3 regions of the Streptomyces sp. NPDC040432 genome follow, and region 3 is predicted to be linked to each of the others. Evidence: riboswitches for the same ligand, from Rfam matches in the RefSeq annotation. Region 3 holds a riboswitch; each other region holds the start of a gene.
What was found. Region 3 has a riboswitch for cobalamin ahead of ACZ58N_RS24950 (DUF4430 domain-containing protein). Riboswitches for the same ligand answer to the same signal wherever they lie in the genome.

Region 1: it holds a riboswitch for cobalamin, as region 3 does, so the genes downstream of both, ACZ58N_RS04660 (ribonucleoside-diphosphate reductase subunit alpha) here and ACZ58N_RS24950 (DUF4430 domain-containing protein) in region 3, are expected to answer to the same signal.
Region 2: it holds a riboswitch for cobalamin, as region 3 does, so the genes downstream of both, ACZ58N_RS32790 (energy-coupling factor ABC transporter permease) here and ACZ58N_RS24950 (DUF4430 domain-containing protein) in region 3, are expected to answer to the same signal.

Annotation. Positions count from the first base shown of each region.
Region 1 is NZ_JBVIVP010000002.1:214,485-217,746, reverse strand. Features, by position in the region: gene ACZ58N_RS04660 (ribonucleoside-diphosphate reductase subunit alpha) at 1-1,895, opposite strand, end outside; cobalamin riboswitch at 2,059-2,182, opposite strand; gene ACZ58N_RS04655 (GNAT family N-acetyltransferase) at 2,234-2,746, opposite strand; gene ACZ58N_RS04650 (CstA-like transporter-associated (seleno)protein) at 2,874-3,089, opposite strand; gene ACZ58N_RS04645 (carbon starvation CstA family protein) at 3,086-3,262, opposite strand, start outside.
Region 2 is NZ_JBVIVP010000025.1:24,934-28,195, reverse strand. Features, by position in the region: gene ACZ58N_RS32800 (AMIN-like domain-containing (lipo)protein) at 1-503, shown strand, start outside; gene ACZ58N_RS32795 (flavodoxin family protein) at 593-1,345, opposite strand; cobalamin riboswitch at 1,411-1,606, shown strand; gene ACZ58N_RS32790 (energy-coupling factor ABC transporter permease) at 1,636-2,337, shown strand; gene ACZ58N_RS32785 (energy-coupling factor ABC transporter substrate-binding protein) at 2,334-2,714, shown strand; gene cbiQ (cobalt ECF transporter T component CbiQ) at 2,719-3,262, shown strand, end outside.
Region 3 is NZ_JBVIVP010000013.1:99,166-102,427, reverse strand. Features, by position in the region: gene ACZ58N_RS24955 (prenyltransferase/squalene oxidase repeat-containing protein) at 1-1,151, shown strand, start outside; gene ACZ58N_RS24950 (DUF4430 domain-containing protein) at 1,229-1,717, opposite strand; cobalamin riboswitch at 1,862-2,016, opposite strand; gene ACZ58N_RS24945 (3-hydroxybutyryl-CoA dehydrogenase) at 2,148-3,035, opposite strand; gene aceB (malate synthase A) at 3,032-3,262, opposite strand, start outside.

The DNA of each region.
Region 1 (3,262 bases), on a different contig from region 3:
ATGCACTCGTACACGCCCGCGATCGAGGCGATCGTCGCCGTCGGGGCGATGGCGAGGAGCAGCGAGTTGCGCATGCCGGTCTTCGCGACGCGGGCGCGCAGGGCGTCCCAGCGCTCGGGCCAGTTCAGCTCGACGTCGTAGTGGTCCGGGTGCAGGACACCGCGGGCGGTACGGGTCTTCTCCCAGGCGGGGAGCGGGCCGTTGCGCTCGGCGAGGTCGCAGGAGGCCTCGTACGCGGCGAGCATGATCCGCTCGGAGAGCTTCGTGGACAGCGCCTTCGCCTCGGGGGAGTCGAAGGGCAGCTTCAGCTTGAAGAAGACGTCCTGGAGGCCCATCGCGCCCAGACCCACCGGCCGCCAGCGGGCGTTGGAACGCCCGGCCTGCTCGGTCGGGTAGAAGTTGATGTCCACGACGCGGTCGAGGAAGGTCACGGCCGTGCGGACGGTCTCGTCCAGGCGCTCCCAGTCGATCTCCCCGTTCACCACGAAGGCGCCCATGTTGACCGAGCCGAGGTTGCAGACGGCCGTCTCGCCGTCGTCGGTGACCTCGATGATCTCGGTGCACAGGTTGGAGGAGTGGACGACCGAGCCCGGCTCGGCGGTCTGGTTCGCCGTGCGGTTGGAGGCGTCCTTGAAGGTCATCCAGCCCTGGCCGGTCTGCGCGAGGGTGCGCATCATCCGGCCGTACAGGTCACGGGCGGGCATGGTCTTGCGGGCCAGGCCGTCCGCCTCGGCCTTGCGGTAGGCGGCGTCGAACGCGTCGCCCCACAGGTCCACGAGCTCGGGGACGTCGGCCGGGGAGAACAGCGACCACTGGCCGTCGGAGTTCACGCGGCGCATGAACTCGTCCGGCACCCAGTGGGCGAGGTTCAGGTTGTGCGTACGGCGCTGGTCCTCACCGGTGTTGTCGCGGAGCTCCAGGAACTCCTCGATGTCCGCGTGCCAGGTCTCCAGGTAGACGGCGGCCGCGCCCTTGCGCCGGCCGCCCTGGTTGACCGCGGCGACGGAGGCGTCGAGGGTCTTCAGGAACGGGACGATGCCGTTGGAGTGGCCGTTGGTGCCGCGGATCAGGGAACCGCGGGCGCGGATGCGGGAGTACGAGAGGCCGATGCCGCCGGCGTGCTTGGACAGGCGGGCGACCTGGTGGTAGCGGTCGTAGATCGAGTCCAGCTCGTCCAGCGGGGAGTCCAGCAGGTAGCAGGACGACATCTGCGGGTGCCGGGTGCCGGAGTTGAAGAGCGTGGGGGACGACGGCAGGTAGTCCAGGCGGCTCATCAGCCGGTAGAGCGAGGCCACTTCCTCGACGGCCTGGACGCTCTCGTCCGCGGCGAGGCCACAGGCCACGCGCAGCATGAAGTACTGCGGGGTCTCGATGACCTGGCGGGTGATCGGGTGGCGCAGCAGGTAACGGCTGTGCAGGGTGCGCAGGCCGAAGAAGCCGAAGCGGTCGTCGGCGCCCTCGGCGAGGGCGTGCTCGACGAGGGAGTTCAGCCGGGCGGCGTGGGCCTCGACGAACTCGGCCGTGCGATCGGCGATCAGGCCCTCGCGGTGGCCGACGGCGACCGACTCGGCGAAGGAGGCGGAACCCTGGCCCGCGGCCTCGTCGGCGATGGCGAGGGTCAGCAGCCGGGCGGCGAGGCGGGAGTACGCCGGGTCCTCGGAGATCAGACCGGCGGCGGCCTCGGTGGCCAGCCCCCGCAGTTCGGCCTCGTCGGCGACGGAGCTGCGGCCGCGCAGGGCGGCGGCGGCGACCCGGCCGGGGTCCGTGTCGGGCAGGTCGGCCGTGAGTTCGGTGAGGGTGCGCAGCAGTGCGGTCCCCGGGCCCTCGGGCGCGAGCGCGGCCTCGTTGGCGGACTGGGCGGACTCGGCGCGCGGTGCGGCGGGCGCGATGGTCACGGGGGGAGCTCTCCCTCACTCGGCCCGGTCTTCGACGGGGCGGGGCGAGCGGGCGCACGCGGGAAGGCCACGCACCGGCCCGGACAGGGCAGGCGGTACGTGCACCGCGTGGCGTCCACCGGCCCAACCGCGAGGCCCGGACGTGTCGGCACCCGGTTCGGTCGAGCCGGGAGCGCTGTCGGCAGGTCGTCGGACTTCCGGACGCACCAATGGGTGCACTTCATACCGTTGCGGGACAGTTCCGGATTCGCACCGGATTCCCCTGCGGCGACAGCAGGCATGAGCATACATGTGGGGGCGCCCCGTTGCGGTAGCCCCCACATGTTGTGTCGGGGTGGCTACTGCTCGGGTGCGTACAGCTCCAGGGCGTAGGTGAGCAGGGGCACCGTGGGAAGCGGCGACCAGTCCCGTTCGGGGGTGCGGACGAAGCCCAGGCGCTCGTAGATCCGGTGCGCGGAGGCCATCCGCGGCTGCGTGGAGAGCACCAGCCGGGTGACCCCGGGAAGGACCCTGGACCGCTCGACGCAGGCCCGTACGAGGGCCTCGCCGGCGCCCTTGCCCCGGGCGGTGGCGGCCACCGCGAGCATCCGGAACTCGGCCTCGCCGGGGCCGGCTATGTCGGCGAGCGGACTCCCCGGAGGGGCGAAGGTCACACCGCCCAGCAGTCGTCCGCCGAGCACGGCCACGAGCACCTCGCCGGCTCGGGCCCGACCGGCGACGTCGCGCAGCACGCGCTCGTAGGTGCCGTCGGGGTTGCCGTCGAGCAGCCCGTCCCCGAGGTAAGCCCGCGCGGTGATGTCACCCAGTTCTTCGTACTCGGCGGGCAGCGCCGCCCTGATCACTGTGTCCATGCGGTCGAGTGTGCCGGAGGCGCCCCCGGGCGGGCGGGGTCCGACGCCGACGGACGCGACCGCGGGTACCCCGGAACGCGCCGAAGGGCCCCGTCGCGGGTGCGGCGGGGCCCTTCGCGGGGGGTGGTCAGCAGCAGCGGAAGCCCTCGCGGGGGTCCGCCTCGCGGGCGTCGGTGCGGGCCCGCTCGAAGGCGCGCCGGGTCATGACCCCGGCCTGCGGGTCGTGGGCCCGGGCGTGCGCGACATAGCGGTCGTACGCCGCCTCGCCGGAGAACTCCCGTACGTAGTACCGGGCCCTCGCCAGCGCGTTGCGCACTGCGGCCGGCGTTCGTGCGGTGTTCACGCGACGGGTTCCTTGACCCGGCCGCCGCCGCTGTCGAGGCCGGCCGCCGCGAGTTCGGCCTTCTCCTCGGCCGTGGCGATGAGCCCGGCCGGGGCGACGATCTTCGACTCGGTCCACGGGACCTCGGAGAGGCGGACCGACTCCGGGTGGGCGATGGCCTTGAAGCAGGTCCG
Region 2 (3,262 bases), on a different contig from region 3:
GTCGGCGGATCGTGGCCCTGGCCACGGGCGCGCTGCTCACCGCCGGGCTCGCGCTCGCCGGTCCGGCCACCGCCGCCTCCGCCGCCGCTTCCACCACCAGGACCCAGACCCCGCTCGTCGTGAACGCCCGCTGGGGCGGTCACTGCACCTTCGACCGGATCGTGATCGACATCCAGGGCCACGTCCCGACGGTCAACGTCAGTCCCGTCCCCAAGCTGGTCTACGACGGTTCGGGCAAGCCCGTGCCGCTCGCCGGGAAGTACTTCCTGGAGATCCGTCTGAACCCCGCCGCGGGACACGACGACGCGGGTCAGAACGTCTACCTGGGCCCCCGGCTGCAGAAGATCTACCTGCCCAAGCTCAAGGGCATCGCCATGACCGGCGACTACGAGGGGTACGTGACCTTCGGCGCCGCCTTCGACACCAAGCCGGCCTACGGCGTCACCGTCCTGCACAACCCGGAGCGGGTCGTGGTGGACGTGTCGCACCCCAACACCTGCTGACCTGACGGGACCGGCGAACGGTCGGGGGCCCGGGGTGTCGCACACCCCGGGCCCCCTGCCGTTGCCCCGGGCGGGTCCCGGGCGGGGGCTCAGCGGTGCTCGGGGTTGGGGAAGTCGAAGCGGCAGCCCGCGTCCCACGCGGAGCGCTGGTTGCCGTGCGCGGGGAAGCCGCCGGCGCGCTTGAGGAGCGCGGCGAGGTGCATGAGGTTCCAGGACATGAAGGCGGTGTTGCGGTTGGTGAAGTCGTTCTCGGGGCCGCCCGAACCCGGGTCGAGGTAGGAGGGTCCCGGTCCGGCCTCGCCGATCCAGCCCGCGTCGGCCTGCGGCGGGACGGCGTAGCCGAGGTGCTGGAGGCTGTAGAGGACGTTCATCGCGCAGTGTTTGACGCCGTCCTCGTTGCCGGTGATCAGGGCTCCGCCGACGCGCCCGTAGTAGGCGTACTGGCCCTGTTCGTTCAGGATCGAGGAGCAGGCGTAGAGCCGCTCGATCACCTGCTTCATGACGGAACTGTTGTCGCCGAGCCAGATCGGGCCGCAGAGCACCAGGATGTCGGCGTCCATGATCCGGCTGTAGAGGACCGGCCACTGGTCGCTCTCCCAACCGTGCTCGGTCATGTCCGGCCAGACCCCGGTGGCGATGTCGTGGTCGACCGCCCGGATCAGGGACGTGCGGGCACCGGCGGCCTCCATGACGGCGCGGCTCCGCGCGATCAGGCCCTCGGTGTTGCTGGGCTCGGGCGAGCGTTTGAGCGTGCAGTTCACGTAGACGGCGGAGAGGTCCGAGTAGTCGAAGGATTCGTCAGCCACTCCCCCACGCTGGCCCGACCCGTCGCCGGCCGCCATCGGACCGCATCCACCCGGGTCACCCCCGCCGGCGGGGCCGGGTTGTTACCGGTCGGCGCGGCCGACTACTGTCAGCGGGCCTTGGTGTTCGGGAAACCGGTGGGAAACCGGTGCGGCCCTCGCCACTGTGATCGGGAAGTCCGGCTCCATTCCTGCGGGAAGCCACTGGGTTCCGCGCGGGAGACCGCACGGCCCCGGGAAGGCGGAGTCAGGGCATCAGTACCCGTGAGCCAGGAGACCGGCCGGGGCGCGTCGTCCATCCACGAGGTGCTGGAGAGGTCTCTCTACTCATGCATATAGCCGAGGGGTTCCTGCCCCCTTTGCACGCGGTCGCCTGGGGCGCCGCATCCGCTCCCTTCGTCGTCCACGGCGTCCGCGCCCTCACCCGCGAGGTGAAGGCCAATCCCGAGAGCACCCTGCTGCTCGGGGCGTCCGGAGCGTTCACATTCGTCCTTTCCGCCCTGAAGATCCCTTCGGTGACGGGTAGTTGCTCGCACCCCACCGGCACCGGCCTGGGAGCCATCCTGTTCAGGCCGCCGATCATGGCGGTCCTCGGCACGATCACCCTGCTGTTCCAGGCCCTGCTGCTGGCGCACGGCGGGCTCACCACGCTCGGCGCCAACGTCTTCTCGATGGCCATCGCCGGCCCCTGGGCGGGCTACGGGGTCTACCGGCTGCTGAAGAAGTTCGACGTGCCGCTGATGGTGACCGTCTTCTTCGGCGCCTTCTTCGCCGACCTCGTCACCTACTGCGTGACCTCCGTCCAGCTCGCGCTGGCCTTCCCGGACCCGTCCGGCGGCTTCGTCGGCGCCCTGGAGAAGTTCGCGGGCATCTTCGCCCTCACCCAGATCCCGCTCGCGGTCAGCGAGGGCCTGCTGACGGTCCTCGTGGTGCGGCTGCTGATGCAGTCCAGCAAGTCCGACCTGGTGCGCCTGGGCGTCGCCCGGCTGACCGGTGGCAACAAGGCGAAGCAGGAGGCGACGGTCCGATGACCCGGAACGCGAAGATCAACACACTGCTGCTGCTCCTGGTGGCGGCGCTGGCCGTGCTCCCGCTCGCGCTGGGACTCGGGGACGGCAAGGAGGAGCCGTTCGCGGGCGCCGACGCGCAGGCGGAGGCGGCCATCACCGAGCTGAAGCCGGATTACGAACCCTGGTTCTCCCCGCTGTACGAACCCCCCTCGGGCGAGATCGAATCGGCCCTGTTCGCCCTCCAGGCGGCGCTCGGCGCGGGCGTGCTCGCGTACTACTTCGGCGTGCGCAAGGGGCGCCGCCAGGGCGCGGCGCTCGCGGACGGCGGGACCGGGACCGGCGACGGGGCCGGCACGGGCGGCGGAACCGGTTCGGCGGCGGCCGGCGCGGAGCGCTAGCGCGGTGCTGCCGATCGACGTGGCGGCGCACAGCAGTCGCTGGCGCCGCCGCCATCCGTTGGAGAAGGCCCTGCTGGGGCTGGGGCTGACGGTCACCGCCGTGTGTCTGCCGCCCTGGCCCGGCGGGCCGTTGGTCGCCGCGGCGACCCTGGTGGTGCTGCTCGGACCCGCCGGGGTCGCCGGGCGGCAGCTGTGGCGGGCCTTCCGGGTACCGCTCGGCTTCTGCTGCACGGGGGCGCTGCCGCTGCTGGTGTCACTGGGCGGGCCGGCCGGTTTCGTCTCGCTCGCCCCCGACGGGCCCCGGCACGCCGGCGAGCTGCTCCTGCGCACCTCGGCGGCCTCGCTCGGGGTGCTGCTGTTCGCCTTCACCACCCCGGTGTCGGACGTGCTGCCCCGGCTGGTGCGGGCCGGGGTACCGGCCCCCGTCGTCGACGTGGCCCTCGTCATGTACCGGATCGGGTTCCTGCTGCTCGACTCGATGGCCCAGGTCCGCCGGGCCCAGGCGGCCCGCCTCGGGCACACGAACCGGGCCGCGGTGTGGCGCTCGC
Region 3 (3,262 bases):
CCACGAAGAACGCCCGAACCGTCTACCGCAACCTGCTGTCGACGGCGGGCTGGCCACAGGCCTCCCCGGTCGTCACGGACTACGAGCGCGGCGCCCTCAACGCCTACGCCGCCGGCATCGACCCGGCCCGCGTCTCGGCCTCCCGCAACCTCGTCGCGCACATCTACTCCTACTGGCAGACGGCGGAGCCGGGCTACTTCGGTCCGTCGGGGAACTTCAACGGCACGGTCTTCGCCGCGCTCTCGCTGCGGGGGGCCAGGACCCAGGGCGGCGCGAACCGCATCCCGCAGGCGCTCACGGACTCCCTCGTCACCCGTATCCGTGCCAACCAGCACGTCGACGGCGGCTGGACCTACCAGAAGGGCGAGGGCAACCCCACCGTCCTGAACTCCGCGAGCGACGTCGACATGACCGGCGCCGCCATGGCCGCGCTGTGCGTCTCCGGCGTCCCGAACACCGACACGGACGTCGTCCAGGCGAAGAACTTCCTCAAGGGCACCCTGGTCCCCGGCAGCGGCGCGTTCAACTCGCTCTACGGAGTCAACACCAGCTCCAACGGCTGGGGCGTGGCGGGCCTGAACGCCTGCGGTTTCAACCCGCAGACGGGCGACTTCCTCACCGGAAGCGGCAAGACGCCCATCGACTTCCTGATCGCCAACCAGTACAACCCGGCGGGCGGCTTCAAGTACAAGCCCGCCGATGCCGGCCCCACGGCCTACGCCTCCATCGACGCGCTGCGCGCGGTCGCGGGCGGCGGATTCACCACGGCCCCGCCGGTGCCGGTGACCCCCGGTGCTCCGCAGTGGGTCGCCCAGTCCACCTTCACCGCGGGTACGGCGACGAAGTTGGCACTGTCCGTCGACGACGGTGCCGGCAACCTCAAGGTCTGCTCCGTGGCGTTCACCCCGACCGGGACGACCACCACCCTCGGGGACGTCCTGGCCGCGGCCACGGGCGGCGCCACGCCGTCGGGTTGCGTCACCGGTGTGACCCCGTCCTCCGGGACCGGCACCATCACCACGGTCAACGGCAAGGCCAACAGCGGCTCGAACACGTGGAAGGTCAGCGTCGACGGCTCCTCCTTCGCCGGGGCGCTGCGCGAGAAGGTCATCAACGTGGGCGACACCATCGCGCTGCGGTGGGGCGCCTGACGATCCGTCACCGGTGCGGTCCGCGAGCCCCGGGGCTCGCGGACCGCACCGCTGTGCGCGGGGTGATCGCGATCGGATCAGAAGGAGGTCCAGGTGAAGGCCACCTGGTCACCCGCACCGATCTTGAACTGGCAGCCGCCGACCGGGGTCGGAGTGCCGTTGACGGAGATGCTCCAGTAGGCGGAGCCGCCGCCGCTGACGTTCTTTATGGTGTCGACGGAGAAGTCGTCGAACGACGAGTACCAGGTCCCGTCCCAGGTGAAGCCCTTCTTGCGGGCGGCGTCGTCGAGCGCCGCCGTCGGCGTGGGCACCTTGGAGGCGTGGGCGCCGCCGTTGGTGCCGTCGCACTTGTGGGTGCCACCGGTGGCGGTGGTGACGTCGTGACCCTTGGTCTTGACCTTGCCCTTGAAGAGCAGCCCGTTCGGGCCCTGGACCGTGAGTTCGACCTTGACGGCCGCGTTCGTGTTCGGCTTCGGGGCGGCCTCGGCCACGGCCGGGGCGGAGGCGAGGGCGAGACCGAGGGCGACCGTGGTGATCACGGAGCGGCGGGCGAGGGTCGGGCGCATGAAGTGCCTTCTTCCGGAAGGGATGACGGTCCGCGCCGACGATCCCTCCGACCCACGCGCCCACCCCCGGCCGCCTCCCTCGGGAAGCGGCCGGGGGTGCCGGCCCGGGCTGGGGGCTTCGCGCTGCAGACCATGACAGTGGGAAGCAATTCACAGCGCATCCCGGGTACTCCGACTCACGGGGCACGAGGCCCCGTTCACGGTTGCAGGTCAGCGCCGGATTCCCACCGGCTTCCCCCAGGCATGCGTGCATTCGGTTGTGGGCTCCGCCGAACGGGCCGGAGCAGAACGCATCGTACGGTGTCGTGGGGGCGCGCCGTAAGTGGATCCCGGGAACACGGCGGAGCGGGGCGCGACGACACCACTCGTCACGCCCCGCTCCTTCCCTCAGCCGGGGCACCCTCGGAGCCCGGGCGGCGTGCCGGGACCCTCAGTCCCGGCCGTACGTGTGGAACCCGCGGCCGGTCTTGCGGCCGAGCAGCCCCGCCTGCACCATCCGCAGCAGGAGCGGGGGCGGGGCGTAGAGGGGTTCCTTGAATTCGTCGTACAGGGATCCGGCGATGGCGGCGACGGTGTCGAGACCGATGAGGTCGGCCAGCTTGAGGGGGCCCATCGGATGGGCGCAGCCCAGGACCATGCCGTCGTCGATGTCGGACGCGCTCGCGAACCCCGACTCGGCCATCCGGACGGCGGCGAGCAGATAGGGGATCAGCAGGGCGTTGACGACGAAGCCGGCCCGGTCCCGGGAGCGGATCGCGGTCTTGCCGAGGGTGTCGCCGACGAAGGCCTCGACGGTGTCGGACACGTGCGCCGCTGTGTGGAGGGAGGAGACGATCTCGACCAGGGGCAACACCGGTACCGGGTTGAAGAAGTGCAGGCCCAGCACGTGGTCCGCGCGACCGGTCGCCATGCCGAGCCGCATGACGGGGATGGCGGAGGTGTTGGTGGCGAGGATCGCCTCCGGGTCCTCCACGATCTTGTCGAGGGCGGCGAAGACCTCGATCTTGGCGTCGGCGCTCTCCGTGACGGCCTCGACCACCAACTGACGGTCGGCCAGGTCGTCGAGGTCGCTGGTGAACAGCAGCCGGGCCAGGGCGTCCTCGGCGGAGATCCGGTCGAGCTTGCCCCGCTGGACGGCGCGTTCCAGGGAGACGGCCATCCGCTCACGGGCGGCGCGGGCGGCGCCCGCGTCGGCTTCGGCGACGACGGTGTCCAGGCCGGCCCGGGCGCACACCTCCGCGATGCCCGCCCCCATCTGTCCGCCACCGACGATCCCGACCCGCCGGATGCCGCTCGACGGCCGTGCGGGGGCGTTCACGCGGTCACCGGCCCGGCCGCGCGGCGGACGAGGTGACGGGTGTAGGCCTCGGGGGTGAAGAAGGCGGGGAGCCGCCCGGACAGCGCGCCGTCCACGAAGACCTCACGGGCGTCGAGGACATGGGCCTCGGGGTCCTCGTCCTCCAGCGCGGCGCACTCGGAGTCCAGGAGGTCGAGGAGCGTCGCGCGGTCCACCCGCTCGTGGCGCAGCCACTGCCAGATCTGGAC